Regions from separate parts of the Polaromonas sp. JS666 genome, predicted to be linked through region 2. Evidence: predicted binding sites of a transcription regulator. Region 2 holds the regulator's gene; each other region holds the start of a gene.

Region 1 (10,434 bases), 1.4 Mb from region 2:
GCGATGGATATCCCCGCGCGCATCGTGACCGGCTACCAGGGCGGTGAATTGAACGGGGTGGATGGCTTCTGGGTGGTGCGGCAAAGCGACGCCCATGCCTGGGCAGAAGTCTGGCAAGAGGACCGCGGCTGGGTACGGGTCGACCCGACCTCGGCGGTTGCCCCCGGGCGCACCGGCGCCTTCCAGCGGCTCGCTGCGCCCCAGGGCGTAGTGGCCCAGACACTGGGAAACATCAGCCCGACGCTGGCGGCGCAGCTGCGCGCCACCTGGGAAGCGGTCAACAACGGCTGGAACCAGTGGGTGCTCAACTACACCCAGGGCAAGCAGCTCAACCTGCTCAAGGAGATCGGCTTTGACTCCCCGAGCTGGGAGGATTTGAGCTACGTTCTGCTGGGCATCATCGTGCTGGCGGCACTGCTGGGCGCCGCCTGGACGCTGTGGGACCGCACCCAGCACGACCCGTGGCTGCGCCTGCTGGCCCGCGCACGCAGGCGGCTCGCCAAAGCCGGTATAGACAGCACCCCGGCCACCCCGCCGCGCCAGCTGGCGCAGCAGGTGCTGGCACGCTATGGCGGCGGAAGCGGCAGCCCGGGGCAGGCACTGCACGACTGGCTGATGCAGCTGGAGCTGCAGCGCTACGCGGCGACGTCTTCCGGCCAGCGCAGCCAGCGCCGGGAAATCAGGCGCTTGCGGCAGCAATGGAGCGCGCTGGCATGGCCTGCTTAAAATTGAAGCATCGCCCCGTTTTCTCCTCATGAAGCCTCAGATGCCTCTTTACAAGTTCAGTTTTGCGCTGGTTTTGATAACCGTCCTCGCCGGCACGGCAGGGCTTGCCGGCGCAAAGCCCGTGAAGAAAACGGTGGCTGGCAACTCAGCGCAGGCGCAGGGCCCGCTCTATGCCACGCGCCCCGATGCCATGCAGTTTGCCGACGACCTGGCGAGCCGGCGCGACCTGGACGCGAACTGGGTACGCGACACCATCGGGCATTCGCGGTATATCCCCACGATCTCGCGGTTGATGCAGCCCTCAGACAAACCCTTCGTCAAGAACTGGCGGGTGTACCGCAGCCGGTTCATCGACCCCATCCGCATTGAGGCTGGCGCGCGCTTCTGGACGTCCAACCGGTCGGCACTGGAGCGTGCCGAAAAGGAATACGGCGTGCCGGCCGAGATCATCGTCGGCATCATTGGCGTGGAAACCATTTACGGCCGCGACACCGGCAGCTTTCGCGTGATGGACGCCCTGGCCACGCTGGCTTTCGACTTTCCGGCAAGCCACCCGCGGGCTGCGGAGCGCAGCGAGTTTTTCAAAGGCGAAATCGAGCAGTTTCTGACCCTGCAAAGCCGCCGCGGCGTCGACCCTTTTGAGGCAAAAGGCAGTTATGCCGGCGCCATGGGCATGCCCCAGTTCATGCCCTCCAGCTGGATCAAGTACGCGGTGGACTTCGACGGCGACGGCACCATTGATTTGTGGAACAGCCCGGCTGATGCGATTGGCTCGGTCGCAAGCTACTTCAAGGCCTTCAACTGGCAACCGGGCATGCCCACGCACTACCCGGTGAGTTTTGACACCAGTCGCCTGGACATGGACGCCCTGATGGCGCCCGACATCCTGCCAACCTTCGGCGTGGCCAGCTTCACCGCCAAAGGCGCGGTGCTGGAAGGCGCCGCGTTGCAACACGCCGGCCCGCTCGCGCTGATCGAACTGCTCAACGGGCCGGACGCACCGAGCTATGTGGCGGGCACCGAAAATTTTTACGCTATCACCCGCTACAACTGGAGCAGCTACTACGCCATGGCGGTGATTGAGCTGGGGCGGGAAGTGGCTGCGCGGGTCAAGCCAGCCACGCCGTAACGGGCGGGCTGCATGGTGGCACTGGTAAAAACTCGTTAAGACGGAAAGTGCTATGAACTTGAGAGCCTCTTGCGCAGTATGTGCAAGGGCTTGGGTAGTTTTCCATTCAAATTCTGTCGCTGGAGTTGATGTTGGATTGTTGGATTGTTGCAATGCAAGACCTGCCCCCCCACAAGTTTGGCAGCGTGCATCTATTGGCAAATCATGGCGCGAGCCATTGACACCGGATGGGTGCGGCGCTAGCCGGCCAGGTGACCGATGTCGCTAACCGACGTGTTGTCTCAATATGGCTACCTGGCCGTATTCGTCGGCAGCGTTCTCGAAGGCGAAACCATCCTGATCCTGGCCGGTTTCGCAGCACATCAAGGTTACCTGTCGCTCCCCCTGGTCATCACGCTGGCATTCTGTGGCGGTACGGTGGGTGACCAGATTTTCCTCTTGCTTGGGCGGTACTACGGCGGCCCCCTGCTTTCGCGCTTCCCACGTCTAGCCTCACGCGCCCAACCGGTCAGTCAGTTGATACTGCGTTACCACGCCGCCCTCATCGTTGGGGTCCGTTTCATGTATGGATTTCGCATCGTTGGCCCGCTCATAATTGGCATGAGCGATGTGCCGGCATGGCGATTCGTGTTGCTCAACCTTCTTGGGGCTGCGCTATGGGCCGTGCTGATCGGCGGGGCGGGCTATCTTTTCGGCCAAGCATTGCAATCGCTGATTCCTGACCTCAAGCGGCATGAGGAAATGGCGCTGTTGCTGATTATTGCGGTGGCTGTTCTCATCGGCTTGGTTCGTTGGCTACACGCCCGCCGTCGCTAACAGCCCCCGGGTCAGGTCTTGCAATGCAACACCCCCTTGTGAAATGGGCATTAAAAGCGATCAAAAGTGGAGCGGCGCGGCGAAGCACGGACCGCGCTTCGCTAATCCTGGGGCTTTCCCGGTCTGCCCGCGGTGTCGCTCAGAAAACGGCTCATATCGCGCGACAGGCTCATGAAAAAAATGGCGAATTGCTGCGGGTCCCATGCATAGAGGTCGGCAAACACCTGACTCGAGACTTTCACCACGATGCAGTCATCGGTGGTGGCATCGCCACTGAAGCGCCGCGGTCGCAGCGCGATCATTGCCGGAAAGCCCACACTCTCTCCCGCGTTCATAGTTCGGATGATGTCCTTGCCGCCGTCGGTATCCTCATAAACGGTGATTTGACCTTTTAGCAACACGAAGAAGCTATTGGCGGTATCGCCCTTGCGGTAGAGGGTCTCATTGGCTGTCAACTTCAGCACTTCACCGTCGGCCAGCAGCTTCGCGACAAAACTCTGCGACAGCGCGCCGAATGCCGACATTTCCTCGAAGGCGTCGGCGGCCAGGTACTCGTGGAGTGTTGCAGGGTCGAGAATTTCCATGTTTGGTGTCCGGTTGGGGCGGTTCGCATCATGGCGGCAAGACTTGGGAAAAAGGTTGGGGAAAAGGTCTTGTATTGCGACTATGAAATCGAAGATGCAGTCTCCCATTTTGCAAATCTACGCGCAAGTACAAGTCGGATTTGCCCTGATACCTCTCTTTTCCCCATGCGTGTCAAGTCTTGCCGCATAGCCTCTCGCCGCACAGCCATCAGCGCCCGTCGCTTCCGGCAGGCCAAAGGGATCACCGCTCACGCCCGCAAGCTCAAAACCCTTCAGAGCCGGGGGGCAGATCTTGCGTTGCAACATCTACTCCCAGTTTGGCAACAGCCTAGCAGCGACGGCCGCCTGCATCGACCCTGTGCGCACAGGCATCGATCTGCCCGGCTTGCGGAAAGAAAATCAGCTTTATCCGGGCAGTGCAGAATTTGCCGAGCGCTTGCGTTGGCCCCAAGCATGGCATCACAATGGCTGAGAAAGCTCACCCAACCCTTGGAGAGCCGCTTGCAGCCCGCTTCTTACACCCGCACCGCAGTCGCCCTGCACGCAGCCATGGCCCTGCTCGTGGTGGCGGGGTTTTCCGTCGGGCTGTACATGGTCGGACTGCCGCTCAGTCCGCTCAAGCTGCAACTCTATTCGTACCACAAGTGGATCGGCGTCACGGTGGCAGCACTGCTGCTGCTGCGCGTGGGCTGGCGCGTCCGGCACGCGCCGCCGCCGCTGCCCACGGCGATGCCGGCATGGGAGCTGAGCGCGGCGCATGCCAACCATCTGCTGCTGTATCTGCTGATGGCCTGCGTGCCGGTGTCGGGCTGGCTGATGAGTTCGGCCAAAGGCGTGACGACGGTCTACCTGGGCCTGTGGCCGCTGCCGGACATGGTGGCCCGAAACGAGGCGCTGGGGCTGTTTCTGCAAGCGCTGCACCGCATCCTCAATTACGCGCTACTGGGTCTGGTAAGCCTGCATGTCGCAGCGGCGCTCAAACACCATTTCATCGACCGGGACGGCTTGCTGGGCCGGATGTTCCGGTTCAAGGGAGCCCGCCCATGAGATTCCCTGCTGTCGCTGCGGCCCTGCTGCTGTCCTGCGCATGTGTCCAGGCCACCGAATACCGGCGGCTCGACCTGGCGGGCAGCCATATCCGCTTTACCTCGCGGCAAATGGGCGTCCCGGTGGATGGGGCCTTCCGCAAATTCGACGCCAGCCTTGCCTTCGACCCCGAGGCGCCCGCCGCGGCCCGCGGACAGCTGCGCATCGACCTGTCCAGCGTCGACACCGGCCTGCGGGAGGTCAATGAAGAGGTAGTGGGTGCGCAGTGGTTCGATGCCAGCCGCCATCCCGAGGCGCGCTTCGAGATGCGCCAGATCCAGTCGCAGGGCGCCGGCCGCTTCCAGGTCAGCGGGGTCCTGAGCATCAAGGGCGCCAGTCAGCCCGTGGTGGTCAACGCGGTGCTCAAGACCAGTGGCAAGCAGGCCGTCATGGAAGGCTCTTTTGTGATGAAACGCCTGGATTTCGGCATCGGCGGAGGCACCTGGGGCGATGTTCGCGTGGTGGCCAACGAAGTGATGGTGCAGTTTCACCTGGTCCTTGAACCGTAGCGGCCCACCGTCAGGAGTTACTCATGAAAGAAATGAAAAAACTTGTTGTAGCGCTGCTGGGCAATCTATTCCTGGCTTCGGCGTTCGCCGTCGTCGATGTGTATGAGCGCGACCCGGACCACACCTTCGCCTGGTTCGAATTCAACCACCTGGGCTACAGCACGCAGCGCGACCGTTTCGACAAGGTCGACGCCACCATCACCCTGGACCTTGACAACCAGGTGGGCAGCGTGGAGGTGAGCATCGACGTCCAGTCGGTCAGCACCGGCTCGCTGCTGTTCGACCAGGTCCTGCGCAGCGACATGTTCTTTGATGCCGAGCAGTTTCCCGTCATTACCTTCAAGTCGAGCCGGCTGAGCTTCGGCAAGCTCGATGACGTCACCGCCGTCGAAGGCAATCTGACTGTCAAGGGCATCACCCGGCCTGTGACCCTGACGGTCACGCACTTCAAATGCATGATGCACCCGATGCTGCGCAAACCGGCCTGCGGGCTCAACGCCACCGGCAAGGTCAAGCGCAGTGAGTTCAATCTGGGCCGGTTCGTGCCGCTGATCAGGGACGAAATCACCCTCCATGTGGTGATGGAGGCGCTCAAGCGTTGAGGATGCCTGCCGCGTTCTGCGCCCTGCTGGCGACAGGCCAGCGTAGCGCCGTTCAAACGGGCTGGATCGTGATGTCCACCGTCATGGTTTCCTTGCCACCGCCCTGCCGCACACCCTTGGCCGGCGGGCAGGCGTTGTAGTCCGTTCCCATGGCCAGCCGAACATGGCGCTCGTCAATCAGGCAGCTGTGGGTTACATCGATGCTGACCCAGCGCCGGCTGGCGACGTCCAGGCACACATCCACCCACGCATGGCTGGCCAGGTCAGGCTCGTTGGCCGCGTAAAAATAACCGCTCACATAACGCGCAGGAATGCCCAGGCCGCGGCAGATCGCCACCATCACGTGCGCCTGATCCTGGCACACGCCTGCACCGGCCTTGAACGCCTCGAGCGCCGTGGTCGTCACGCTGGTGCTATTTTTTTGATAGCTTACCGCCCCTGCCACACCCTGGCTCAGGGCCAACAGCATGCCCAAATCGGCCTGGCCCCGGATGGCGGAAGTCGTGACAAAACGGCGGCCGAACTCAGCCAGCACCGGGTCTGGCTGGGCCAGATGCGTGGCCCGCAAGAAGAAGTCCGGATGCGGCAGGTTCGCCGCATCGGTGAACTCGGCCACCCCCAGGGTTTCAACGTCACCGGCCGCATTGACCAGGCTCCAGCGCACGTTGTCAGCCTCCTGGCCGACGAAGGTGTAGGAATGGATGGGATTGCCAAAGGCGTCGAGCTGGGAAAAAAGCTTTTCGGGCGCACCCAGGCTCCAGAAATACACCGTTTGCGCCGGGCCGGACTGCGGGGTCAGCCAAAGCGTCTGCAACGCGTAGCGCAGGGGTTCGGTGTAGCGGTAGTCGGTCGTATGCCTCACGTGCAGTTTCATGGAATAAGAGCCCCCACGTTCGTTCGCTTCGCGTAACTCTCTGCCCCCCGAGGGGGCTGGCCTTGCTTGGGGCGGCCCGACGCTGCGGCCATCGCCCCCACGTTCGTTCGCTTCGCGTAACTCTCTGCCCCCCGAGGGGGCCGGCCTTGCTTGGGGCGGCCCGGCACTGCGGCCATCGCCCCCACGTTCGTTCGCTTCGCGTAACTCTCGAGGCCTTGCAGGCCGCGGCTGGCGAGACGCTGCGCCTCTGTCGCCTGTCCAAACCTGCTCAAGCAGGTTTGGAGCCGCAGGCTCCAGCCCCGAGGGGGCTGGCCTTGCTTGGGGCGGCCCGGCGCTGCGGCCGCCGTGACCTCATGCTGTTTCAATTGGTCGCCGGAACGAGAAATTCGCGGCTGATGTGCGCGCCGATTTCGTTGACCCGGTCCAGGAACTGGGTCAGGAAGGCATGCAGGCCGGTCGCGAGGATTTCGTCGATGCGGGCATATTGCAAATCGGCGCGCAATTTTCCGGCGCGGCGCTGCGTTTCGCTGGACGCGTCGCTGGTCACCATGGCGAGATTGCTCATGACCTCGTTCAGGCAGGCCAGCAGGGAGCGCGGCATGTCGGCCCGCAGGATCAGCAGCTCGGCCACGCGCTCGGGCTTGATGACGTCGCGGTACACCTTGCGGTACACCTCAAAGCCGGACACGCTGCGCAAAATCGCGCTCCAGTGGTAGAAGTCGTACTCTTGGTCTTTCTCACCGGTTGCGCCCAGAAAATCATTCTCCACCGCATGGAACTTAACATCCACCAGCCGGGCGGTGTTGTCGGCCCGCTCCAGGAAGGTCCCCAGGCGCAGAAAATGAAAAGCCTCATCCTGCAGCATGGTGCCCGCCGTCACGCCGCGCGAGAGATGCGAACGGAACTTGACCCATTCAAAAAACTGGCCCGGGTCGCGCTCGAAGTCACTGCTCCGCAGCATGCGGATGATTTCCAGGTAAGTCTGGTTTTGCGTCTCCCACACTTCGGTGGTCAGAGTGCCCCGCACGGCGCGGGCGTTTTCGCGGGCGTTTTTCAGGCACGAGATGATGCTTGACGAATTTTTCTCGTCGCGCACCATGAAGTCCATCACTTCACGCGGATTGATGCTGTCGCCGTACCTGGCCGCATAGGCCGGCTTGAGTTCGCTGATGCTCAGCAGGCTCTGCCAGCCGCCTTGCGCCACCGCCGCGGACTGGGGCAACAGCGAGGTCTGGTAGTTCACGTCAAGCATGCGCGCGGTATTCTCGGCGCGCTCGGTGTAGCGCGACATCCAGAAAAGGTGATCAGCAGTTCTTGATAGCATGATCAAACACCTCCAACCGTTGACTGTGACTGTGATTGCGTCTGCATGGGCATGCCATGGCCTTCCTGCAATATCCAGGTGTCCTTCGTGCCGCCGCCCTGTGAAGAGTTCACCACCAGCGAGCCGTCTTTCAGCGCCACGCGGGTGAGGCCGCCCGGCACCATCTGCACGTCCTTGCCGCTCAGCACAAAGGGCCGCAGGTCGATGTGTCGCGGCGCCACGCCGCTTTCGACATAGGTGGGGCAGGTCGACAGGCTCAGTGTGGGCTGGGCAATATAGCCCGAGGGGTTGGCCAGCAGCGCCTGGCGGAAGTCCTCGATTTCGGCCTGAGTGGCGGCCGGCCCCACCAGCATGCCGTAGCCCCCCGCGCCATGAACCTCCTTGACGACCAGATCCTTGAGATTGGCCAGGGTGTACTGCAGGTCTTCAGCGTTGCGGCACATGTAGGTTGGCACGTTCTTGAGGATGGGTTTTTCGCCCAAGTAGAACTCGATCATTTTCGGCACGTACGGATAGATCGACTTGTCGTCTGCCACGCCGGTGCCGATGGCGTTGCACAGCGACACATTGCCGCTGCGGTAGACATTGAGCAGCCCCGCGCAGCCCAGCGTGGAGTTGGGACGGAAAGCCAGCGGGTCCAGGAAATCGTCATCGACGCGGCGGTAGATCACGTCCACCCGACGCGGCCCGCGCGTGGTGCGCATATAGACAAAGTTGTCCCTGACAAAGAGATCCTGACCTTCGACCAGTTCCACGCCCATTTGCTGCGCCAGGAAGGCGTGTTCAAAGTAGGCCGAGTTGTACATGCCGGGCGTGAGCACCACGACAGTCGGCTCGGCCGTGGCGGGCGGAGCCATGGCCCGCAGTGTTTCCAGCAACAGATCGGGGTAGTGGGCCACGGGCGCCACGCGGTTCTCGCTGAAGAGTTCGGGGAAAAGCCGCATCATCATCTTGCGGTCTTCCAGCATGTAGCTCACGCCGCTAGGGACCCGCAGGTTGTCCTCGAGCACGTAGTACTCGCCCTCGCCCTGTGCATTGGGCGCGCGCACGATGTCGATGCCGCTGATGTGCGAATAGATGTTGCCGGGCACGTCCACGCCCATCATTTCCGGGCGAAACTGGGAATTCTGGAAAATCTGCTCGGACGGGATCACGCCGGCCTTGATGATCTCCTGGCCGTGGTAGACGTCGTGGATGAAGCGGTTCAGCGCCGTGACGCGCTGCACCAGCCCCTTTTCCATGCTGGCCCATTCCTGGGCCGGAATGATCCGGGGGATCAGGTCGAATGGAATCAGCCGCTCGGTACCTGCGCCGTCCTCGTCCTTGGCGCCATACACGGCGAAGGTGATGCCGACGCGGCGAAAAATCATCTCGGCTTCGGCGCGGCGCGCCTCCATCACTTCGGGAGGCTGTTTGGCCAGCCAGCGCTGATAGCCCTGGTAATGGTCACGAATGCTGGACTCCGTTGCATTCATCTCGTCAAACATGGGTCGGCTCATTGGCTTGGTCTCCAGCAAGGTTTGCGCATGGCGTAGTGATGACTAGCTTAGCAAGTTATGCGCCAGATTGGCGAATCGGGTATCACGTCGCGGTTTTCTTTTTCACTTCCGGTGGAATCCTTTTTTTTCTCCTTTTCCTTATGGCTCAGGCACATGATGCCAGTAGTGCTGGCCTGCCTGCCGCTGGCACGTGATGTCCGCCGGTTTCAGGCTCTGCCAGACGGCTGCCCCACACTGCGGCGACCTGAGCAGCCTGATGCCGCGTTCGTTGTAGCGCGCCACCACCAAGTCCACCGGATGGCCAAACCGGTTGCGGTAGCCTGCCTGCACCAGCGCCAGCCGGGGCTGGACGGCATCGAGGAACACAGCACTCGACGAGGTCTTGCTGCCGTGGTGCGGCACCAGCAAAAAGTCGGCCTTCAGGCCAGGCGGGTCACCGCTGGTGGCCAGCCGGAGCTCCTGGGCGGACTCGATGTCGCCCGCCAGCAAGGCGGTCTGCGCGCCGTTGGAGATACGCAGCACGCAGCTCATGGCATTGGATTTGTTCGCCGCCTCGTAGTCGGCGGCCACCGGGTGCAGCACTTCAAAAGTCACCGCATCCCAGACCCAGCGCAGGCCCGCCGTGCAGCGGGCCGATTTGCGCACAGCCTGCAACTCGTGGCTGTCCTCAATCGAGCTGAGCAGGCTGGCTTGCGGCTGCATGGCCAGCACGGCCCGCGCGCCGCCAATATGGTCGATATCCCGGTGGCTCAGCATCAGCATGTCCAGTCGCTCACCAAGGGCGCGCAGCAGCGGCACCAGCACGCGGTGCCCGGCATCGCTCTCGCGCGAAAAGCGCGGGCCGGTGTCATACAGCAGCGAATGGGTGGCCGTGCGCACCAGTACGGCATTGCCCTGCCCGATGTCCGCTGCCAGCAACTCAAACTGCCCCGGCGCGACCCGCACCGGTTGCCACAGCAGTACGGGGAGCAGTAGCGGCACGCCCAGAGCGCGCCAGTGCCAGGGCAGGCGCAGCGCCAGCAAAACACCCCCCAGCACACCAAAGGCAGCGCACCACGGCGGCGCCGCGGCCACGCTGACAGAGGCCAGCGGCCAGGCGGCCAGCCACTGCAAAAAGACCGCCAGCAGGCCCACGGCCCACGCCGCCGCGTCCCACACCGGCGCCCACAGCACGCCCAGCATGGCCAGCGGCGTCACAACCAGCGTCACCCAGGGAATGGCCACCGCGTTGGCCAGCAGGCCGACCAGCGACACCTGGTTGAACAGCAGCAGCGACAGGGGCGTG
Region 2 (10,434 bases):
CGCGCCTGCCGGTTTTGGCCGGCGCCATGTGGCGCCGCTGGTGACGAAGTTTCGCGAGCAGCATCTGGACGTCACGATTTCGCTGAACCTGAGCGACCGCGTGGTGGACCTGGCGGGCGAGGGTTTTGACTGCGCGGTGCGCGTGGGCGACCTGCCCGATTCGTCGCTGGTCAGCGTGCGCATGGCCGACAACCGGCGCCTGTGTGTCGCGACGCCGCGCTACCTCCAGCGCCACGGCACGCCGCAGCATCCCGCCGAGCTGGCCCGGTTTGACTGCCTCACCCTGTCCAGCGACGCGTCCCAAACCCGTGGCTGGGCCTTCCAGGTCAACGGCGAGCTGATACACCTGAAACCCGGCGGGCCGCTGGACTGCTCGGACGGTCAGGTACTGCACGACTGGTGCCTGGCCGACTACGGCATTGCCTGGCGCAGCACCTGGGAGGTCGAATCGGAAATCGCCAGCGGCCACCTGGTGGCCGTGCTGGAAGCGTTTGCGGCGCCGCCCAACGGCATCTACGCCGTCTTTCCGCAGCGCAAGCATTTGCCGCTGCGCGTGCGCCTCTGGATAGACTTCCTGAAGCACCATTACAGCCAGCCGGATTTCTGGCGCTCGGCGGCGGCCTCGCCCGCGTAGTCCGCTTGGGCGCTTTGTGTTCGCCAGCTTAAAGCAGGCCGATCAGCAGCCAGCCGGCCGTGCCCCACATCATCAGCGCCACCAGGCCATCGAGCGCGCGCCAGAGGCGCGATGAGTTGAGCCGCTGGCCCAGCCACCACATCGCCAGGCCGAGCGCGGTGAACCACAGCAGCGAGCCCGCGGCCGCGCCCAGGCCAAACAGCGCGTTTTCGGGTTGCGCGTAGGCCAGCGAGGCTGAGCCAATCAATACGGCGGTGTCCAGCCAGGCATGTGGGTTGAGCCACGACAGGGCGAGCGCCAGCGTGATGGCTCGGCCGCGTGACACGCCTGTGCCGACGGGCGGGTTCAACGGCTGGCCCGGGGTGGCCATGACTGCCGCCGCTGCGGCAGGCCTGAGAAAGCGCTGCATGGCCTGGCCTCCGTAGGCGATCAGCACCGCCGCGCCCGCGCCCACCATGGCGCCCTGCAGTTTGTCCGACAGGCCACCCAGATGCGCCAGCCCCAGCACGCCGACCGCAATCAGTACCACGTCGGTCGCGATGCAGACCGCAATGGTCAGCCACAGATGCTGGCGCAGCAGGCCCATGCGCATCACATGCACGTTTTGCGGGCCGATGGCCATGATCAGCGACAGGCTGAGCGCCAGCCCGGCGACGAAAGCCGGGGCCGGGACGATGAGGGTCGGGAAGGCGGACATGGTGATTTTCTGTTCTCTTCGGGGAAGGATCCACCAAGTGTTCCGGAAAATCGCCTTGAGTTAAATGAATTTAAGTTAAATTGGTGTTGGTCAATAAATACTTGATAAAAGCAAACAAGGAACACCCTGCGATGCTGGATGCCCGCCAACTCGATGCCCTCGCCGCCGTGATCGAACACGGCAGTTTTGGCGCAGCCGCCAAGGCCCTGAGCCTGACGCTGGCCGCCGTGTCGCTGCGCATCAAGTCGCTGGAGGACGCTTTGGGCCAGCGCCTGCTGGTGCGCGGCAAGCAGCTGCACCCCACGCCGGCGGGCCAGGCGCTGCTGGGGCATGTCAAACAGCTCAGGCTGCAGGAGGCGGACCTGCTGGCCCACCTGCAGGGAGGGCGCCGTCCGGGCGCAAAGGCGGTGCCGCTGCAAAGCCTGAGCGTGGCCGTCAATGCCGACTCGCTGACCGGCTGGTTCCTGGCCGGCGTGGCCCCGGCGCTTGAAAAACACCGGCTGCTGCTCGACATCGTGGTGGATGACCAGGACCACACGCATGACGCGCTTAAAAATGGCGATGTGAGCGGCTGCGTGACGACGCTGGCGCAGTCGATGCGGGGCTGTGTGGCCGAGCCGCTGGGCGTCATGCGCTACCACTGTGTGGCGGCACCGGCGCTGGTGGCCAAGTGGCGCACCGGCAAGGAAACCGTGGCAGCGCAGCGCCTGCTGGCCAGCCCGGCCGTCATCTTCAACCGCAAGGACGCGCTGCAGGACGCCTTCCTGGCGCAGCATTTCAATTTGCGCGACGCGCTGTATCCGCGTCACTTTGTGCCCGCCGTCGATGCCTTTGAACTGGCGCTGGAGCTGGGCCTGGGCTGGGGCATGGTGCCCGAGCAGCATCTGGCAGCGCGCGCGCACCGCCCGCCGCTGGCCGAGGTGCTGCCCGGCAAAACGGTCGATGTGGCGCTGTACTGGCAGCACTGGACCCGCGAGCCCGTGCCGGCCCAGCGGCTCACGCGGGCGGTGAAAGAGGCCGCCCGGGTTCTTGGGGCCCCGACGCTCTTCCCGCGGGTGTAGCGCACCGGCCAGCGCATGGCATGTCTGCAGGGCTGCCCCTGGAGGAGGCCATGGAAACCATGGCGCGCTCCTCTCGCTGCCCCCGCTTCTGTCCGGCCAAAGGGGCGGCGCTTGTCACACAGGGAAAAGGGTGAGTGCCGCGCCCCTAAAATCTCCCCATGCTTCAAATCAAACAAGACTTGCTGGACGCGCTGGGCCAGGCCCTCAAAACCATGGCGCCTGACAGTGGCGTGGCGGCCGTGTTCGAGTCGCCCAAGGTGGCGGCGCACGGTGATTTCGCCTCCACCGCGGCCATGCAGCTGGCCAAACCGCTCAAGCTCAACCCCCGCCAGGTGGCGGAAAACCTGCGCGGGCTGCTGCTCCAGGCGCCCGCGTTTGCGCGCTGGGTGGACGCGATTGAAATCGCCGGCCCGGGTTTTCTCAATATCCGGCTCAAGCCCGAAGCCAAGCAGCAGGTGGTGCGGGAAGTGCTGCAGGGTGCAGACCAGTACGGCATGCAATTGGCCGACAGCCCGCACCGCATGGTTGTGGAGTTCGTCTCGGCCAACCCGACCGGGCCGCTGCACGTGGGCCATGGCCGCCAGGCGGCGCTGGGCGACGCGATCTGCAACCTGTTTGACACGCAGGGCTGGGATGTGTGGCGCGAGTTTTATTACAACGACGCCGGCGTGCAGATCCAGACCCTGGCCACCAGCACGCAGGCGCGCGCCAAAGGCCTCAAACCGGGCGATGCCGGCTGGCCCGAGCCTGCCTACAACGGTGACTACATTGCCGACATTGCCAATGATTTTCTGGCCAAAAAGACCGTCAAATCCGACGACCGGGAGTTCACCGCCAGCGGTGACGTCGAAGACATCGATGCCATCCGCCAGTTTGCCGTGGCCTATTTGCGCCATGAGCAGGACCTGGACCTGCGGGCCTTCTCGGTCCGGTTTGACAACTACTACCTCGAGTCCAGCCTGTACAGCTCGGGCCGGGTCGACAGCGCGGTGCAAAAACTCAAGGACGCCGGCAAAACCTACGAGCAGGACGGCGCGCTGTGGCTCAAGTCGACCGATTACGGCGACGACAAAGACCGCGTGATGAAAAAGGGCGACGGCAGCTACACCTATTTTGTGCCTGACGTGGCCTACCACCTGGCCAAATGGGAGCGCGGTTTCAGCAAGGCCATCAACATCCAGGGCATGGACCACCACGGCACGATTGCCCGCGTGCGCGCCGGGCTGCAGGCCGCCAGCGCCGGCATTCCGCAGGGCTACCCCGACTACGTGCTGCACACCATGGTGCGCGTCGTGCGCCATGGCGAAGAGGTCAAGATCTCCAAGCGCGCCGGCAGCTACGTCACGCTGCGCGACCTGATCGAGTGGACCAGCGCGGATGCCGTGCGCTTCTTCCTGCTCAGCCGCAAGCCCGACACCGAGTACGTGTTTGACATTGACCTGGCACTGGCCAAAAACAATGAAAACCCGGTGTACTACGTGCAATACGCCCATGCCCGCATCTGCTCGATTCTCGGCACCTGGGCTGCCCAGGGCGGTGATGCGAGCCAGCTGAAAAGCGTGGATCTGTCAGCGCTGGACGGCCCGCAGGCCCAGGCACTCATGCTGCTGCTGGCCAAGTACCCCGACATGCTCAGCAATGCCGCCGCCGGGCTGGCGCCGCACGACGTGGCCTTTTACCTGCGCGAGCTGGCCGCCTGCTACCACAGCTATTACGACGCCGAACGGATTCTGGTGGACGACGAAGCCATCAAGCTGGCGCGCCTGGCGCTGGTCGCCGCGACGGCGCAGGTGTTGCACAATGGCCTCAAGGTGCTGGGCGTCAGTGCGCCCCACAAAATGTAGGCAACCATGAAGCACACGCAGCGGGATTCAGAGCTGGATTCAGAGACAGGCAAGAAAATTGGGCAAGGCATGAGAAAACAACGAGGCGGAACCCTGCTGGGTTTGGTTATTGGCGCGCTGATCGGATTGGGCGCCGCGCTGGCCGTGGCGGTCTATATCACCAAGGTGCCGGTGCCTTTCATGAACAAGAGCCAGTCGCGCAATCCCGACAGCGACGCCGCGGAAGCCAAAAAGAACCGGGACTGGAATCCGAATGCCCCGCTGGCCGGGAAAACGCCCGTGAAGCCGCTCCCTGCCGCGTCCGGCGACGTGGGCAATATGCCCGCCCCGGCCACTGCGACCGCGCCCAGGGCGGGTCCGTCGGCCCCCGCCAGGCCCGCTGTGTCGGCGGATCCCCTGGGCGATCTGGCCAAGGCCCGGGCGGATGCCGCGCCCGCCGTTTCGGGGGTGGATCCCTTCAGTTACTTTGTCCAGGCTGGCGCCTTCCGCACGCCGGAAGACGCCGAGCAGCAGCGCGCCAAGCTCATGCTGCTGGGCGTGCAGGCCAAGGTAAGTGAGCGCGAGCAGTCGGGCCGCACGGTGTACCGCGTGCGCGTCGGCCCGTTTGACAAAAAGGACGACGCCGACAAGGTCAAGGAGCGGCTGGACAGCAATTCGATAGAAACAGCCCTCGTCAGGGTGCAGCGCTAGCCCGGGTGAACTTTTACGGGCGGCGGTGTACCAACCCCTGCACGACATCGCCGGCCGGTGGCCATCGCATGGAAAGACCGGCTGCCTTGCAACCCCCAGACATATCAGGAGAAAAATTGATGCAACGACGTGAGTTTTCGCTTTCAGCCGCTACCGTGGCAGCCGCCGCCACCTGGGGGGGCGTTGCGCTGCCCACGGCGGCGCAGGCCCAGGCCCGCGCCTTCAAGGAGGGATCGGATTATTTGACGCTGGGCAAGCCCGCCCCCACCGACGTGCCTGCCGGCCAGGTCGAAGTGGTGGAATTCTTCTGGTACAGCTGCCCGCATTGCAATGCGTTCGAGCCAGCGCTGGAGGCCTGGATCCAGAAAGCCCCCAAAGACGTGACCGTGCGGCGCGTGCCGGTGGCTTTCCGTCCCGACTTCGAGCCGCAGCAGCGTCTTTTTTATGTGCTCGAAGGCATGGGCAAGCTCAATGACCTGCACAAAAAGGTGTTCAACGCAATCCATGTGGAGCGTCAGGCGCTGAACACCGGGGATCAGGTCGCGGCCTGGGCGGAAAAGCAGGGCCTGAACAAGGCCAGGTTTGTCGAGATGTACAACTCGTTTTCCGTCAGTACCAAGGCCCGCAAGGCCACCCAGTTGCAGGATACCTATGCGGTGGACGGCGTGCCGGCCCTGGGCATCGGCGGGCGTTTCTACACGTCTGGCCAGCTGGCCCAGAACATGGACCGCGCGCTCCAGGTCACCGACTACCTGATCGGACAATCGCGCAAGGCCAAGTGACCCCCCGGCAAGGGTGAGGCCAGGCGCCGGCGCCCGCCACCAGCCGAAAAACCCGCCCAGCCGTGGCGGGTTTTTTTATGGGCCCATTTGCCGGCGCCGGCAATCCCGGGGCTGGCATGGCTACAATCACTCCAAACCCTTAGCAGCAAGATTCGTGCCTTTATGAAACACCCCTTTTTTTCCTTGATCGTGCTGGCCGCACTGGCGGTCGGGGCCGTGTTTCCCGTCGCTGCCGAGCGGGCTGACCGCGACAAGCCGATGAACGCGGAGGCCGATGCCCTGCGTTATGACGACCTGAAACAGACCAGCGTGTTCACCGGCAATGTGGTGATCACCAAGGGCACCACCATTGTCCGGGGCGAGCGGGTGGATGTCAGCCAGGATCCCCAGGGCTACCAGCAGGCCCTGGCCGTGGCGGCACCGGGCAAGCTGGCCTTTTACCGGAAAAAGCGCGACGGGGTGGACGAGTACATCGAAGGCGAGGGCGAGCGGATCGAATACGACAGCCGTGCCGATACCGTCAAATTCATCAAGCAGGCCGTGGTGCGCCGCTACAACGGCGCGACCCTGGTCGACGAAACGACCGGCTCCCTGATTGTTTACGACAACAACACCGATGTGTTCACGGTCGACGGAGGCGCACAAAACCGCACCGCCGTCAACCCCACCGGGCGGATTCGCGCCATGCTGTCGCCGCGCGGTGCCGCCTCGGCACCGCAGCCGGCCGCCGCGCCCGCGCCCGCGCCCAGTCTGCGTCCCAGCACCACGCTGGGGCAATGACGAAACTCCCAACATGGACAGAATGGACAATCCAACCGCGAATGTGGTGACTGACGCGCCGGCAACCCACACCCAGCCGCCCAGCCGTCTGGTGGCCCAGGGGCTGCAGAAATCCTATGGCAGCCGCAAGGTGGTCCAGGACGTCTCGCTGTCCGTGCAAAAAGGCGAGGTGGTGGGCCTGCTGGGCCCCAACGGCGCGGGCAAAACCACGTCGTTCTACATGATCGTGGGCCTGGTGCGTGCCGATGCGGGCGAAATCTCCATCGACGGCCAGTCGGTGGAGCACATGCCGATCCACCTGCGCGCCCGCCTCGGCCTGAGCTACCTGCCGCAGGAAGCATCGATTTTCCGCAAGCTCACCGTGGAAGAAAATGTGCGCGCCGTGCTGGAACTGCAGCGGGACGCCACCGGCAAGCCGCTGCGCCGCGCAGACCTTGAAGCGCGTCTCGATGCGCTGCTGCAGGACCTGCGGGTCGATCATTTGCGCGACTCGCCGGCGCCGGCGCTGTCAGGGGGCGAGCGCCGCCGCGTCGAGATCGCGCGAGCCCTGGCGACCCAGCCGCGCTTCATCCTGCTCGACGAGCCCTTTGCCGGCATCGACCCGATCGCCGTGATCGAAATCCAGCGCATCATCGGTTTCCTGAAGTCGCGCGGCATTGGCGTGCTGATCACCGACCACAATGTGCGCGAAACGCTGGGCATTTGCGACCATGCCTACATCATCAGTGACGGCCATGTGCTGGCTGCCGGCGCCCCCTCCGAGATTGTGAACAACGCCGATGTGCGCCGCGTTTATCTCGGTGAACATTTCAGGATGTAATGGCTCCCCCCCGTTGTTTGCTCACTTCGTGTAGCACCCTCCCCCCTCAAGGGGGCTGCGCCTGCGGCCCGGCAGAGCCGGTTCCGCGGCCCATGCTTGAAAAATCCACCCCGCCCAGCTTTTGTGGATACCTGGAGGGGTTGTGAAGCAAGGGCTTTCTCTCCGCGTCTCGCAGCATCTCGCGCTCACGCCGCAGCTGCAGCAGTCGATTCGCCTGCTGCAGCTGTCCACGCTTGAGCTGAGCCAGGAAGTCGAGCAGATGCTCGATGAAAATCCGTTTCTGGAGGTGTCTGAAGAAGCCGCCCCGCGCGAGGAATTTGGCCTGGAACAGACCGACACGCCGGTCAGCCAGGACAGCCGGGAGTTCGAATTTGCTGCAGATTCAGTAGCTGTCAATGGCGATGAATCGAGGGCTGCAGGCCAAAATGATGCCGACATTGGCCCCGAGGTCAGTTCCGAGGCCAAGCTGGAGGAAAGCTGGGAGGGCGACGGCTCGGTGGAGTCCTCGCCTGACGACAGCGAATGGGGCGGCGACGCGCCGGCCCGCAAGAGCAATGCGGACGACAGCGAGGCCGAGGCTTCCGACCTGGCCCGCAGCCATGAGTCGCTGCAGGACCATTTGCATCGCCAGTCGCTCGGCCTGCGCCTGTCGGAGGAAGACCAGGCGGCACTGCATTTCCTGATCGAGTCGCTCAATGACGACGGCTACCTTGAAGACAGTCTCGCGTCACTGGCCGCTGGCCTGGCGGGCGACGACCTTGAGCAGGCCGAAGAGCTGGAACAGCACTTTGCCATGGCCCTGAAGCTGCTGCAGCACATGGAGCCGGCCGGTGTCGGCGCCCGCAACCTGGCCGAGTGCCTCGGCCTGCAACTGCTCGACTGCAAGGACTGCGACGAGACCCGCGCAGCGATCGCCATGTGCAAGCAGCCCATGGAGCTGCTGGCCAAGCGGGACGTCAAGCGCCTGTCCTACCTGTGCGGGTTTCCGGACAGCGTGATCAGGGGCGCCATCGCCGTGATCGGCCGGCTGGATCCCAAGCCCGGGCGGCGGTTTGTCAACGTCGAGCGCAACCTCATCGTGCCCGACGTGATCGTCGTCAAGTCGGGCCGCGGCTTCAAGGTCTCCCTCAACAGCGAGGTCATGCCCCGCCTGCGCGTGCACGACATCTATGCCAATGCGCTGAAGCAGCACAAGGGCCAGAACGGGCAGGCCTTGCAGCAGCGCTTGCAGGAAGCGCGCTGGTTCATCAAGAACATCCAGCAGCGCTTTGACACCATCCTGCGCGTGAGCAGCGCGATTGTGGAGCGGCAAAAGAATTTCTTCACCCACGGCGAGCTGGCCATGCGTCCGCTGGTGCTGCGCGAAATTGCCGACGAACTGGGCCTGCACGAGTCCACCATCTCGCGCGTCACCACGGCCAAGTACATGAGCACGCCGTTCGGCACCTTCGAGCTCAAGTACTTTTTCGGCTCCGCGCTGGGCACCGAGACTGGTGGTAACGCATCCAGCACCGCGGTGCGCGCACTGATCAAGCAGTTTGTCTCGTCCGAGAGCCTGAAAAAACCGCTCAGCGACAACCAGATTTCCGAAATGCTCAAGGAGCAGGGCATTGAATGCGCGCGCCGCACCGTGGCCAAGTACCGCGAAGCTTTGCGCATCGCGCCTGCCAACCTGCGCAAATCGCTTTGAAAGTAGCCCCCACGGTCGCCCACTGCGTGTGGCTCCCTGCCCCCCGAGGGGGCCGCTGCGCCTGCGGCCCGGCAAAGCCGGTTCCGCGGCCCCTGCTTGAAAAAGAACCGTCACCCAGCCAGCCGTGAGTCTTCATTCATGAACCAACTTCAACTCTTTTTACCTTGTGCCGCCGGCGTCGAGGCCCTGCTGGCCAGCGAGGTCAAACGCATCACCGGCATCGACGGCAAGGCCTGGCGCGCCGGCGTGCAGCTGCAGGGCTCGTGGCGCGATGCCCTGCAGCTCAACCTGCACAGCCGCCTGGCCCAGCGCGTGCTGATCGAGCTGCAGCACAACCAGTACCGCAGCGAGCAGGACCTCTACAACGCGGCAGCCAGCGTCGCCTGGGAAATCTGGTTCACGCCCAAGCAGACCTTCAAGGTCGAGATCACCGCGCAGCACAGCCCACTGACCAGCCTGAACTTTGCGGCGCTCAAGATCAAGGACGCCATTGCCGACCGCTTCCGTGCCAAGTTTGATGTGCGGCCCGATGTGGACACGCGCTGGCCCGACGTGCGCGTGTATGCGCACCTGACGACGGACACGGTGACCATCTATATCGACACCTCGGGCGAGCCGCTCTTCAAGCGCGGCTGGCGCGAAGACAAGGGCGATGCGCCCCTGAAGGAAACACTGGCCGCCGCCATGATTGCCGCCAGTGGCTGGGACCAGCAGTGCAAGGAGGGCGTGCCGCTGTACGACCCGTGCTGCGGCTCCGGCACCATCGTGATCGAGGCGGCGCAGATTGCCTGCAACATCGCGCCCGGCATCAACCGCCGCTTCGCCTTCCAGAAGTATTTGCCCTTCCAGGCCCACGTGTGGGAGGGGCTGCTCGACCAGGCCGAGGCCGCCATCACGGAGCCGACGGCACCGGTGTTTGGCAGCGATGTGTCGTTCCGTATGGTGGATTTTGCCGAGCGCAATGCCGAGCGCGCGGGCGTGGCCAACGCCGTGCAACTGCGCGGCGGCGATGCGCTGCAGCGCATGCCGCCTGCGCCATCGGGTGTGATGCTGGTGAACCCACCGTATGGCGAGCGCATTGACGTGGCCGGCGTCGCAGGCATCACCGGCGTGCAGGGGCGCGACCAGCGGCGCCAGCAGAACACTGGCATCAGCGGCGCCTGGGACGGCACCCAGGCCATCGACGAGTTTGGCCAGCCGCTGCCGCGTGATGCATCCGAAGCCGGCCCGGCTGGCAGTTCGCGCGACCGCTCGGCCAACCCGGGGCGCGAGCAGGCACAGACAGAAACCGGCGAAGAAGCCTCCGACTTCTTTCCCCGGCTGGCCGCGCACTGGAAGAAGAACTACGCCGGCTGGACGGCCCATGTGCTCACGCCCGACCTGAAATTGCCCGGCAAGATGCGCCTGAAGGAATCGCGCCGCGTGCCGATGTGGAA
Region 3 (10,434 bases), 440 kb from region 2:
GGGTGCCACAAAGCAAAAAGGCCTCAAAACCGAAGTCTTGAAGCCTTTTTAAGGTCATCCCTGATAGAGACCGGGGATGTGCTGGCGCGTTGGCCAGCTACCGGGGATTGCAGGGCTTAGTAGCCGCCGCGTCCACCGCCGCCGCCGCCGGAACGGCCGCCGCCGCTACCGCCGCCGCCGTAAGGACTGCGGAAACCACCGTCGCTGCCGCCGCCACCGGAACGGCCGCCGCCGCCACCACCGTAGCCGCCACCACCACCACCACCGCCGTAACCGCCACCACCAGAGCCGCCGCCGAAGCCGCCGCTACGTGGAGGACGTGCTTCCATGGGGCGCGCTTCGTTCACGACGACGCTGCGGCCGCCCAGAGGCTGACCGTTCATGCCATTGATAGCTGCCTGGGCTTCTGCATCGCTGCCCATTTCGACAAAGCCAAAGCCTTTGGAGCGACCGGTGTCGCGTTCCATCATGACTTTAGCGCTGGTGACAGAGCCGAATTGGCCAAAAGATTGTTGCAGGTCTTCGTCACGCACCGAGTAAGGCAGGTTGCCGACGTATAGTTTGTTGCCCATGAAGGGACTCCTCTAAAACACAAAAACAAAAGCGATGGGGTCCCGAAAGCACAACAAATCTTGATACGTACCGCTGTAGCGCGCGAAACTGACCGATCACCTAACGTGTGCACATGCTTGGCATGCACACCCCCATATTATGCTTCACTTATTCAAAAGACAACCAGTTATCTCGATTACCCGGGTAGTGAAAGCCCGCATAAACAGGGGCTTTGACGGTTTGGTAGGCATCACGGAGGTGGGCAGCGCGTCATGTGCGCCGCCTGTCGGTTGTCGCCTGGTCCATTGGGGATGGCGCGGCTGGGTGCAATGAGAGCGGGTGGCGTCTGACGACGATCCTGGGGCCAGCACCCCAATGCCGCAGGAACATCAGGCTTTAATCACGGCTGACATTGATAATCGGTGGGAGTTAGTGCATACATACAAAAAAATATATCCGGCACAGGATCTGCCTCAAGCTTCCTCCCGGTGAACCCCCTCAAGCCATGGAGGGGTGCAGGCCATCGGCTGCCCAACCGTCCCAAACGCTATCCCCGCCGCTGGTGCGGCGGAAACAAGCCTTGCAGCAGCGGGGTAAATAATTACACAAATTTGCAGTGCCACTCGCTGTCTTTTGCGCCGGATCTGGGCCGGAGGGCTGGTACGTGCCAGCTGCACCGCGATGGTCGTGACGGTTTCTTCACTCCGGCGATGGGCCGGTTGACGTGTCGGCGGCCGCCCGTTCCGCATCGCTGGTGTAGTTGCGCCAGCGGCCCATGGCGGCGCGCATGGTCAGCACCTGGTTCTCGAATTTGGGGCAGGCTTTGCAAGCCAGCAGATGCAATTTCAGCGCAAGGTGGTCGGGCAGGCTGAGCACGCGGTCTTCCCGGGCGATCAGCAGCGCGGCAGCCTGCCGACAGGTGCGTCTGAGCAAAGTGATATTCGGTTTCACGCCAAAAAGCTGATAGGTTAAATCGTCAGGTAGACAGTCAGGTAAATATAAATAGTCAGGTACTGTGTTTGCCAAACCAGTGAATGTTCAGGCATTCCTGCAGGCGCAACCGGGCCCGGTGCAACTGGACATACAAATTGGTCGGGGTGAGGGACAACTCCTTACAGACCTCCTGCGAGGAAAGCTCCAGCCACTCACGCATCAGGAACAGCCGGCCCAATGCCGGCGGCAGCCGCTCCATGCAGGCGTCCAGCACCTCGAAGAACTGCACCTGCTGCAAGGTCTGGTGGGGGTCGCCCCAATCATTTGGCATCTCGGCAAAGTGGCCGTCGGCCTTGAATGCCAGTCGGTCAAGCTCGTCGCCGTCCTCGTCGGTCTGAGCATCCGGCATGGCCACCAGCCGTGCGTTGCTACGAATCAGGTCAATGACCTTGTGCTTGAGGATGCCGACCAGCCAGGTCTTGAGTTGCGAGCGGTTGCCAAAACTCTGCGGCTTGGACAGCGCCGCCAGCAATGTTTCCGACACCGCATCTTCTGCCCAGTCGTCACTGCGCAGCTGCAGGCGCGCAAAGCGCATCAGGTAGACGCGGTGTTCAACCAGCTGTTCTTCAAAGGTCGGCATGGGGGCAGTCTAGCGGCAGCGGAGCCGCTTGTGTGCACAACGCTGCAACGGGCGGCGAGCGTCTCGCCGCACCAAACCCGGCAGAGTGTCTATTACCAATTGACTTCACGGTCAGGCGTAGCGCCGATGCGGTGAATCGACAGGTCGGCGCCTTCAAACTCTTCTTCCTGGCTCAGCCGCAGCCCGAGCGTGGCCTTGAGTGTGCCGTACACGACAAAGCCTGCCAGCAGCGCCCACGCCACGCCCATGGCGCTGCCGATCAATTGCGCGCCTAGGCTCACCCCGCCCAAGCCCCCCAGCGCCCGGCTGCCAAAAATGCCGGCGGCGATGCCGCCCCACGCGCCACACAGGCCATGCAGCGGCCAGACGCCGAGCACGTCGTCAATTTTCCATTTGTTCTGCGTCAGCGTGAACATCACCACAAACACGCCGCCGGCCACGCCACCCACTACCAGTGCGCCCAGCGGATGCATCAGGTCGGAGCCGGCACACACGGCCACCAGCCCGGCCAGCGGCCCGTTGTGCACAAAACCGGGGTCGTTTTTGCCGAACACCAGCGCGGCCAGGGTGCCGCCCACCATGGCCATCAGGGAATTCACCGCCACCAGGCCGGAAATCTTGTCGATGGTTTGCGCGCTCATCACATTGAAGCCAAACCAGCCTACGGTCAGGATCCAGGCGCCCAGCGCCAGGAACGGGATGTTGGACGGCGGGTGGGCCGAGACTGCGCCATCCTTGCGGTAACGGTTGCTGCGTGCGCCGAGCAGAATCACGGCCGGCAGCGCCAGCCAGCCACCCACCGCATGGACCACGATGGAGCCGGCGAAATCGTGAAACTCCGCGCCGGTGAGCGACTTGATCCAGGCCTGCACGCCAAAATGCTGGTTCCAGGCGATGCCTTCGAAAAACGGATAGACCAGCCCGACGATGACTGCTGTTGCGATCAGTTGCGGGTAAAAGCGGGCGCGTTCGGCAATGCCGCCGGAAATAATCGCCGGGATGGCGGCCGCAAATGTCAGCAGAAAGAAGAACTTGACCAGCTCATAACCGTTTTTGGCGGCCAGTTGCTCCGCCCCGACGAAGAAATGGGTGCCATAGGCCACCGCATAGCCCACCACAAAATAGACCACGGTAGACACAGAAAAGTCGACCAGTATCTTGACCAGTGCATTGACCTGGTTCTTTTTGCGGACCGTGCCGAGCTCGAGAAAGGCAAAACCGGCGTGCATGGCAAGCACCATGATGCCGCCGAGCAGAATGAACAGGGCATCCGAGCCCTGTTTTAGTGCTTCCATAAATTCCTCTTGGGTGAAATGGGGTGTTTTAGTGCTGTTTTGGTGCGTTTATTGGGAAAGTCCAAAAATCGCACCAAATACAAGCAAGAAATGCGCCACAAGTGTGCAAAATAGCGCTCCGGCGTCGGTTCATGGGGCAAACGTCATCGTGGGCGGGTAGAATGCAGGCTGTCATTGGGGAGTAGCCTCCTTCCTTGAGTGAGAGGGGTTTGCGTCAACAGACTTGTCTGGCCTTGCAACAGGGCCGGCATGGCGCAAACGGTTTTCCGGACTTGGCGAGACCTTTGACTGCACAGCCTCCATAGCTTGAAAAAGTTATAGGCCGGGGTCGTCGTGCAGTCATGGGTTTGTACCGGCCGGAGTCATTCATGGAAGCTTTCCTCATCTCCACCGGCATCGTTGCCCTCGCCGAAATGGGCGACAAAACCCAGCTGCTTGCCTTGCTGCTGGCCGCCCGGTTCAGCAAACCCTGGCCCATCGTGATGGGCATTCTGGTCGCCACCATTGCCAACCATGCGATGGCCGGCGCATTGGGCGCCTGGGTCACCACGCTGATCGGCCCCCAAGCCTTGCGCCTGATCCTGGGTGCGTCCTTTCTGCTCATGGCGGCGTGGATGCTGATCCCCGACAAGCTCGAGGATGACGACGAAGGCCGGTCGCCGAGCCTGGGTGTGTTCGGCACCACCGTCCTCGTGTTTTTTCTGGCAGAAATGGGTGACAAAACCCAGATCGCCACGGTCATGCTGGCCGCCCGCTATGACGCCTACCTGTATGTCGTGGCCGGCACAACCCTGGGCATGATGCTGGCCAATGTGCCGGTGGTGTGGCTGGGGGAGCGCGTCACCCGCCTGGTGCCGCTGCGCGTGGTCCACATCGTGTCGGCGGTGATTTTTGCGGTGCTGGGTGTCATGGCGCTGCTGATACCCGCCTGATCGACTGCCAGTGCCCGACAGGCGCACCGGGCGGGGCACAGGGCGGGGCACAGGGCGAGCGGGGTGGCCCCGCTTCAGCCTTGCTATACTTGCCGCAGCGCCGATTTGCTCAGCTTGCGGGCGCTTAAAAAGTACCGCTAAAGACGAACATCCATGAACCCGGACTCGCCCTTAGCGATGCCGGGTTTTCTTTTTGCCGTTTCACTTTCCGGTCAGTCCGTCTCCAGTCTTGTTCCGATCACGGGTCTTCTTATTGTGTCTTCTGCCCCAGTTCTTGTTGCCACGCCACAGTCCATGCATTTTGCAGACGCGCTGCCGCTGCAAAGCGGCGCATCGATCCGCGCCTATGACCTGAGCTACGAAACCTATGGCGAGCTCAATGCCGACAAATCCAACGCGGTGCTGATCTGCCACGCGCTGAATGCCTCCCATCATGTGGCCGGCGTCTACCTCGACGAGACCGGGCACATCAAAGGCAAATCCGAAGGCTGGTGGGACACCATGATCGGCCCGGGCAAGCCGGTGGACACGAATCAGTTCTTTGTCATCGGCGTCAACAACCTGGGCTCCTGTTTCGGCTCCACCGGCCCCATGCAGGTCAATCCGGATACGCATGAAATCTACGGCGCCGACTTCCCGGTGGTCACGGTCGAGGATTGGGTCTGCGCGCAGGCCAGGCTGCTCGATGCGCTGGGCATCCAGACGCTGGCCGCCGTCATGGGGGGCAGCCTGGGCGGCATGCAGGCCTTGAGCTGGACGCTGCAATACCCGGACCGCGTGCGCCATGCGGTGGTGGTGGCCAGCGCGCCCAACCTGACGGCCGAGAACATCGCCTTCAACGAGGTGGCGCGACGCGCCATCGTCACCGACCCCGACTTTCATGGCGGCCATTTTTACCGCCATGGCGTGCTGCCCCAGCGCGGCCTGCGCATTGCGCGCATGATTGGCCACATCACCTACCTGAGCGACGATGTGATGAACGAGAAGTTTGGCCGCAAGCTGCGCGACGCCATCGGCAGCCACGCCAGCGGGTACAGGTTTTCAACCCAGGAGGTCGAGTTTCAGATTGAAAGCTACTTGCGCTACCAGGGCGACAAGTTCAGCGAGTACTTCGACGCCAACACCTATCTGCTGATTACCCGCGCGCTCGACTACTTTGACCCGGCCAAGGCATCTGGCGGCAACCTCACCCTGGCGCTGGCCGGCGTCACGGCCAAATTCCTGCTGGTGAGCTTCACCACCGACTGGCGCTTTTCGCCGGCCCGCAGCCGTGAAATCGTCAAGGCCCTGCTCGACAACCAGCGCGACGTGAGTTATGCCGAAATCGATGCGCCGCACGGGCATGATGCGTTTTTGCTGGAGGACGAGCGCTACCTCGGCGTGGTGCGCTCCTACTTCCAGAGCAAGGTGGCCGTATGAACCTGCCTGTCGAACTCAATGTGGAGCCCTCGGCGGATCTGCTGTCGATTGCCCGGCTGGTGCCGCATGGCTCGCGCGTGCTCGACCTCGGGTGCGGCACCGGCGAGCTGCTGGCCCACCTGATCCGCGAGCGCGGCTGTTCCGGCTACGGCGTCGAGATCAACGACGCCAATGTGCAGGCCTGCGTGGCGCGCGGTGTGAACGTGATCCAGCTGAACCTGGAGGAAGGCCTCGCGATGTTTGGCGACGGCTCGTTTGACGTGGTGCTGCAGATCGACACGCTGCAGCACTTGCGCAATGCTGAAATCATGCTGCGCGAAACCGCCCGCGTGGGCCGCATCGGCATCGTCGCCTTCCCGAACTTCGGCCACTGGCCGAACCGCCTGGCGGTGCTGCGCGGCCGCATGCCGGTCACCAAGGTGCTGCCCTACCAGTGGTACGACACCCCCAACATCCGTGTCGGCACGCTGCAGGATTTTGAAGCGCTGGCACTGCAAAACCGGCTGGAGATTCTCGACCAGTTTGGACTGCAGGATGGCCGGGAGGTCCGTTTCTGGCCCAATGCCCGGGCCAGCCGAGCGGTCTTCAAGTTCCGCCGCGCCTGACGGCCCCGACGCGCAGGCCCAGGGGTGGCGCGCCCCCGGCGGCGGTGTTACCATTTAGCCATCGGGATTTCAGCCTCCCGACTCTTCACAGATAGACGGTGTCCCGTCCAAGCGCTGGCAATTGACTTGGAGTATTTCCGTGGACACCTCTATCATTTCCCCGCAGGAACTGGCCGCCCGCATGGGTCGCGCCGATGCACCGCTGCTGCTCGACGTGCGGCGCGAAAACAAATTTCTTGAAAGCCGATACCTGCTCGCCGGCGCGAGGCGCTGCGCGCCTGAAGACGTGGCGGCCTTCGCCACGTCGCAGCGCGCCGCATCGGGTCACCGCGAGGTGGTGGTTTATTGTGTTTATGGCCACAACGTGAGTGCCGATGCCGTGGCCACGCTGCGTGCAGCGGACTGGAACGCACGCGCGCTGGCCGGCGGCATCGAGGGCGGCGAAGATGGCGTCGACTCACCGCAGGACATCGCGCAGTGGCGCGCGCATCGCCCGCTGACCATGCTCAAGCGGCCCGATTGGGGCGTCGGCGGCGGAAGTAGCGAGCAGGCGTCGCGCTGGATCACGCGCGAACGCCCCAAGATTGACCGCATCGCCTGCCCCTGGCTGATCCGCCGCTTTATCGACTCACGGTCGGAGTTCTTCTATGTGCCCACGGCCCGGGTGTTTGACGAGGCGGCACGCCTGGGCGCTGTGGCTTACGACATTCCCGGCGCGCCGGTCTCGCACGAGGGTGAGTTGTGCAGCTTCGACACCCTGCTGCGCGCCTTTGAGTTGAGCGATCCGGCGCTTGAAATACTCGCCCGCATCGTGCGCGGCGCCGACACCGACCGCCTTGAACTCGCACCGCAGTCGGCGGGTCTGCTGGCCTTCTCGCTGGGGCTGTCACAGCTGCACGCCACCAGCGACGCCGGCATGCTGGAAGCCGCCCTGCCGCTGTATGACGCGTTGTATGCCTGGTGCCGCAGTGCGCAAGCCGAGACGCACAGCTGGAAACCCGAAACCATGATCGTGAAAGCGACCACCGCATGAGCCACATTGCAACGTCCCTTCCCGCCACAGTGAGCTTTGCGCAGGCCTTCAGGTTCTGGCTCAAGCTGGGATTCATCAGCTTCGGTGGGCCGGCCGGGCAAATTGCCATCATGCACCGCGAGCTGGTGGAACAACAACGCTGGATCTCGGAAAAGCGCTTCCTGCACGCCTTGAACTACTGCATGCTGCTGCCCGGGCCCGAGGCGCAGCAGCTGGCCACCTATATCGGCTGGCTGATGCACCGGACCTGGGGCGGCGTGGTGGCCGGTGCCTTGTTCGTGCTGCCTTCGCTGTTCATCCTGGTGGCGCTCAGCTGGATTTACGTCGCCTTTGGCGACGTACCGCTGATTGCCGGCATCTTCTACGGCATCAAGCCCGCCGTAGCGGCCATCGTGGTGCAGGCGGTGCATCGCATCGGCAGCAAATCGCTGAAAAACCCGGCGAAAGCTCCGGTTCCGTGGGCGGTGGCCGTCCTCAGTTTCCTGGCCATTGCCATTTTGCACGTACCGTTTCCGTGGGTGGTGCTGAGCGCGGCGCTGACCGGCTGGCTGTGCGCGAAGTTCGCGCCGGGGCAGTTTGCCAGCGGCGGCGGGCACGGGGCCGCTCTCGTGGCGCAGGGTCCGGCACTGATCGACGATGACACGCCGACGCCCGAGCATGCACGCTTCAAGACATCGCGGCTGGCGGCGGTGTTGATGATCGGGGCCACGCTCTGGCTGCTGCCCATGGGCGCGCTGATGGCCTGGCAGGGCTGGAGCGGTGCGCTGACCCAGATGAGCTGGTTTTTCACCAAGGCCGCGCTGCTGACGTTTGGCGGCGCCTACGCGGTGCTGCCCTATGTTTATCAGGGTGCGGTGGAGCAGTTCGGCTGGCTCACCGGGCCACAGATGATCGACGGGCTGGCGCTCGGCGAAACCACGCCGGGGCCGCTGATCATGGTGGTGGCCTTTGTCGGCTTTGTCGGCGGCTGGACCCGGCAGGTGCTGGGTCCGGACGCGCTATTCCTCGGCGCCGCGCTGGCGGCGACGCTGGTCACCTGGTTCACCTTCCTGCCGTCCTTCATCTTCATCCTGGCGGGCGGGCCGCTGGTGGAGTCCACCCATGGCAAGCTGCAGTTCACCGCGCCGCTGGCGGCCATCACCGCCGCGGTGGTTGGCGTTATCGCCAGTCTTGCCCTGTTTTTTATAGTGCATATCGCTTTCAACAAGGAGGCTGCGGCTGGTTTCCCCTCCAATGTGGCGTGGCCTTCGCTGCTCATCATGGTGGCGGCCGGGGTGGCGCTGCTGCGTTACAAGGTGGGCGTGATTCCCTTGATCGCCGCCTGCGCCGTGGCCGGCTTGCTGCTGCGCTGGAGCGGTCTGGCCTGAGGCTGGCGCTGCGCCGGCTGTGGTGGCGCCCAGGTGCCGGCGTGCCCGGTGAGCGCGCGGCGCGTTATGCTCAAGCCCATGGCAGGAGACCCCGAAAAACACCAGGAAGCGCCCACCCGCACCAGGGTTGAGCGCCTGTTTGGCGACTGGGTGCGGCAGGTGTCGCCCGTCACACTGCGCGCTGATGCCATGGCCGGCCTGCTCGGCGCGGTGCTGGTGCTGCCGCAGGGCATTGCCTTTGCCACGCTGGCCGGGCTGCCGCCGGAATATGGCCTGTACACCGCCGTCATTCCCTGCATCATCGCCGCGCTGTTTGGCTCCAGCTGGCACGTCATGTCGGGCCCCACCAACGCCAATTCGCTGGCGCTGTTTGCCATGCTATCGCCGCTGGCCATGGCCTTCAGCCCGCAGTACATCCAGCTGGCGCTGGCCATCACCGTGATGGTCGGCGTGATGCAGTGGCTGATTGGCGCGCTGCGCCTGGGCGTGCTGGCCAATTTCATTTCTCCGGCAACGCTCTTTGGCTTTACCTCGGGCGCGGCATTGCTGATTGCGGTGCATGCACTGCCCGACCTGTTGGGCTTGCCCGCCGCGCCCGAGCACAGCGCCGCGGCCGTGCTCAGGCATGTGTTCACGCAGCTGTATCTGGTGCAACCTGTGGCGCTGGCGGTGGGCGCCATCACCATCGGCGTGGCACTGCTGCTGCGCCGCCTGCGTCGCAGCTGGCCGCACATGCTGATCGGCCTGGTGGTAGCCACCGCGCTGGCGTGGCTGTGGAGCCATTTCCTGAACGCCGGCAGCGCCACGCCATCTTTCGCGCTGCGTACCGTGGGGCAGATCCCTGTGCCATGGCCGCGCTTTGAGCTGCCCCGCATCAGCTGGGCCCAAGCCACAGACCTGGTCGGCCTGGCATTTGCGCTGACCATCGTGGCCCTGGGGCAGGCGATTTCGATTGCCAAGACGGTGGCGCTGCGCTCGGGCCAGCGCATTGATGCGAACCGCGAGTTTCGCGGCCAGGGGCTGTCCAACATCGTCGGCGGGTTTTTCTCCTGCTATGTGTCCTGCGGCTCCATGAACCGCTCCATGCCCAATCTGCAAGCGGGTGCCCGGACACCACTGGCCTCGGTGTTTTCTGCACTGCTCTTGCTCGTATTGGTTGCAGTCAGCGCACCACTGCTGGCGCTCATTCCCATGGCTGCACTGGCCGGCTTGCTGGTGCTGGTGGCTGTCGCCCTGCTGGACTTTGCGCGCTGGCGCCAGCTGTTCAGCTTGAGCCGCAGCGATTTTGCGGTGGCGCTGGCCACCATGGTCGCGACGGTCACCATTCGGCTGGAGATTGCCATTTTGCTGGGCATGATCCTGTCGCTGATGTCCTTTTTGTACCGCACCTCGCGCCCCGCGATGCGCACCATGGGCTTTGACAGCCGCGGGCTGGACCGGCAGTTTGTGGTGATCGACAGCACCCCCGATGCCGGGCTTGAAACTGAGATGACTTTGCCGCAGAAAGCGGATGACGACAGCGAACGCCGCGAAGGGCCGCCCCAAGCAAGTTCAGCCCCGTTTCCCCGTGAAAGGGGCAGCGCAACGCCGAAGGCACGCGAAGCGACAAGCGTGGGGGCCAGCGAACGCAGCGCAGGGCCGCCCCAAGCAAGTTCAGC

What was found. Region 2 encodes sigma-54, which starts transcription at its own class of promoters, with help from an activator protein. Its sites were predicted from a motif close to TGGCANGNAANCTGCTTT; they were not measured.
Region 1: a site for sigma-54 is predicted at 6,596-6,613, ahead of BPRO_RS15760 (transglutaminase family protein). Genes of this name have one in related genera too.
Region 3: a site for sigma-54 is predicted at 3,501-3,518, ahead of BPRO_RS24470 (ammonium transporter). Genes of this name have one in related genera too.

Annotation. Positions count from the first base shown of each region.
Region 1 is NC_007948.1:3,325,691-3,336,124, forward strand. Features, by position in the region: gene BPRO_RS15720 (transglutaminaseTgpA domain-containing protein) at 1-726, shown strand, start outside; gene mltB (lytic murein transglycosylase B) at 767-1,855, shown strand; gene BPRO_RS15730 (DedA family protein) at 2,114-2,671, shown strand; gene BPRO_RS15735 (cyclic nucleotide-binding domain-containing protein) at 2,773-3,255, opposite strand; gene BPRO_RS15745 (cytochrome b) at 3,709-4,302, shown strand; gene BPRO_RS15750 (YceI family protein) at 4,299-4,850, shown strand; gene BPRO_RS15755 (YceI family protein) at 4,874-5,452, shown strand; gene BPRO_RS15760 (transglutaminase family protein) at 5,505-6,326, opposite strand; gene BPRO_RS15770 (alpha-E domain-containing protein) at 6,688-7,650, opposite strand; gene BPRO_RS15775 (circularly permuted type 2 ATP-grasp protein) at 7,653-9,149, opposite strand; gene BPRO_RS15780 (DNA internalization-related competence protein ComEC/Rec2) at 9,288-10,434, opposite strand, start outside.
Region 2 is NC_007948.1:4,737,885-4,748,318, reverse strand. Features, by position in the region: gene BPRO_RS22475 (LysR family transcriptional regulator) at 1-634, shown strand, start outside; gene BPRO_RS22470 (LysE/ArgO family amino acid transporter) at 663-1,331, opposite strand; gene BPRO_RS22465 (HTH-type transcriptional regulator ArgP) at 1,463-2,392, shown strand; gene argS (arginine--tRNA ligase) at 2,551-4,236, shown strand; gene BPRO_RS22455 (SPOR domain-containing protein) at 4,306-4,926, shown strand; gene BPRO_RS22450 (thiol:disulfide interchange protein DsbA/DsbL) at 5,046-5,708, shown strand; gene lptA (lipopolysaccharide transport periplasmic protein LptA) at 5,871-6,488, shown strand; gene lptB (LPS export ABC transporter ATP-binding protein) at 6,511-7,308, shown strand; gene BPRO_RS22435 (RNA polymerase factor sigma-54) at 7,451-8,998, shown strand; gene BPRO_RS22430 (THUMP domain-containing class I SAM-dependent RNA methyltransferase) at 9,137-10,434, shown strand, end outside.
Region 3 is NC_007948.1:5,174,585-5,185,018, reverse strand. Features, by position in the region: gene BPRO_RS24485 (RNA recognition motif domain-containing protein) at 117-572, opposite strand; gene BPRO_RS24480 (zf-HC2 domain-containing protein) at 1,252-1,485, opposite strand; gene BPRO_RS24475 (sigma-70 family RNA polymerase sigma factor) at 1,559-2,125, opposite strand; gene BPRO_RS24470 (ammonium transporter) at 2,218-3,420, opposite strand; yybP-ykoY riboswitch at 3,585-3,787, shown strand; gene BPRO_RS24465 (TMEM165/GDT1 family protein) at 3,789-4,352, shown strand; gene BPRO_RS24460 (homoserine O-succinyltransferase MetX) at 4,647-5,771, shown strand; gene metW (methionine biosynthesis protein MetW) at 5,768-6,376, shown strand; gene BPRO_RS24450 (chromate resistance protein ChrB domain-containing protein) at 6,516-7,409, shown strand; gene chrA (chromate efflux transporter) at 7,406-8,776, shown strand; gene BPRO_RS28145 (SulP family inorganic anion transporter) at 8,855-10,434, shown strand, end outside.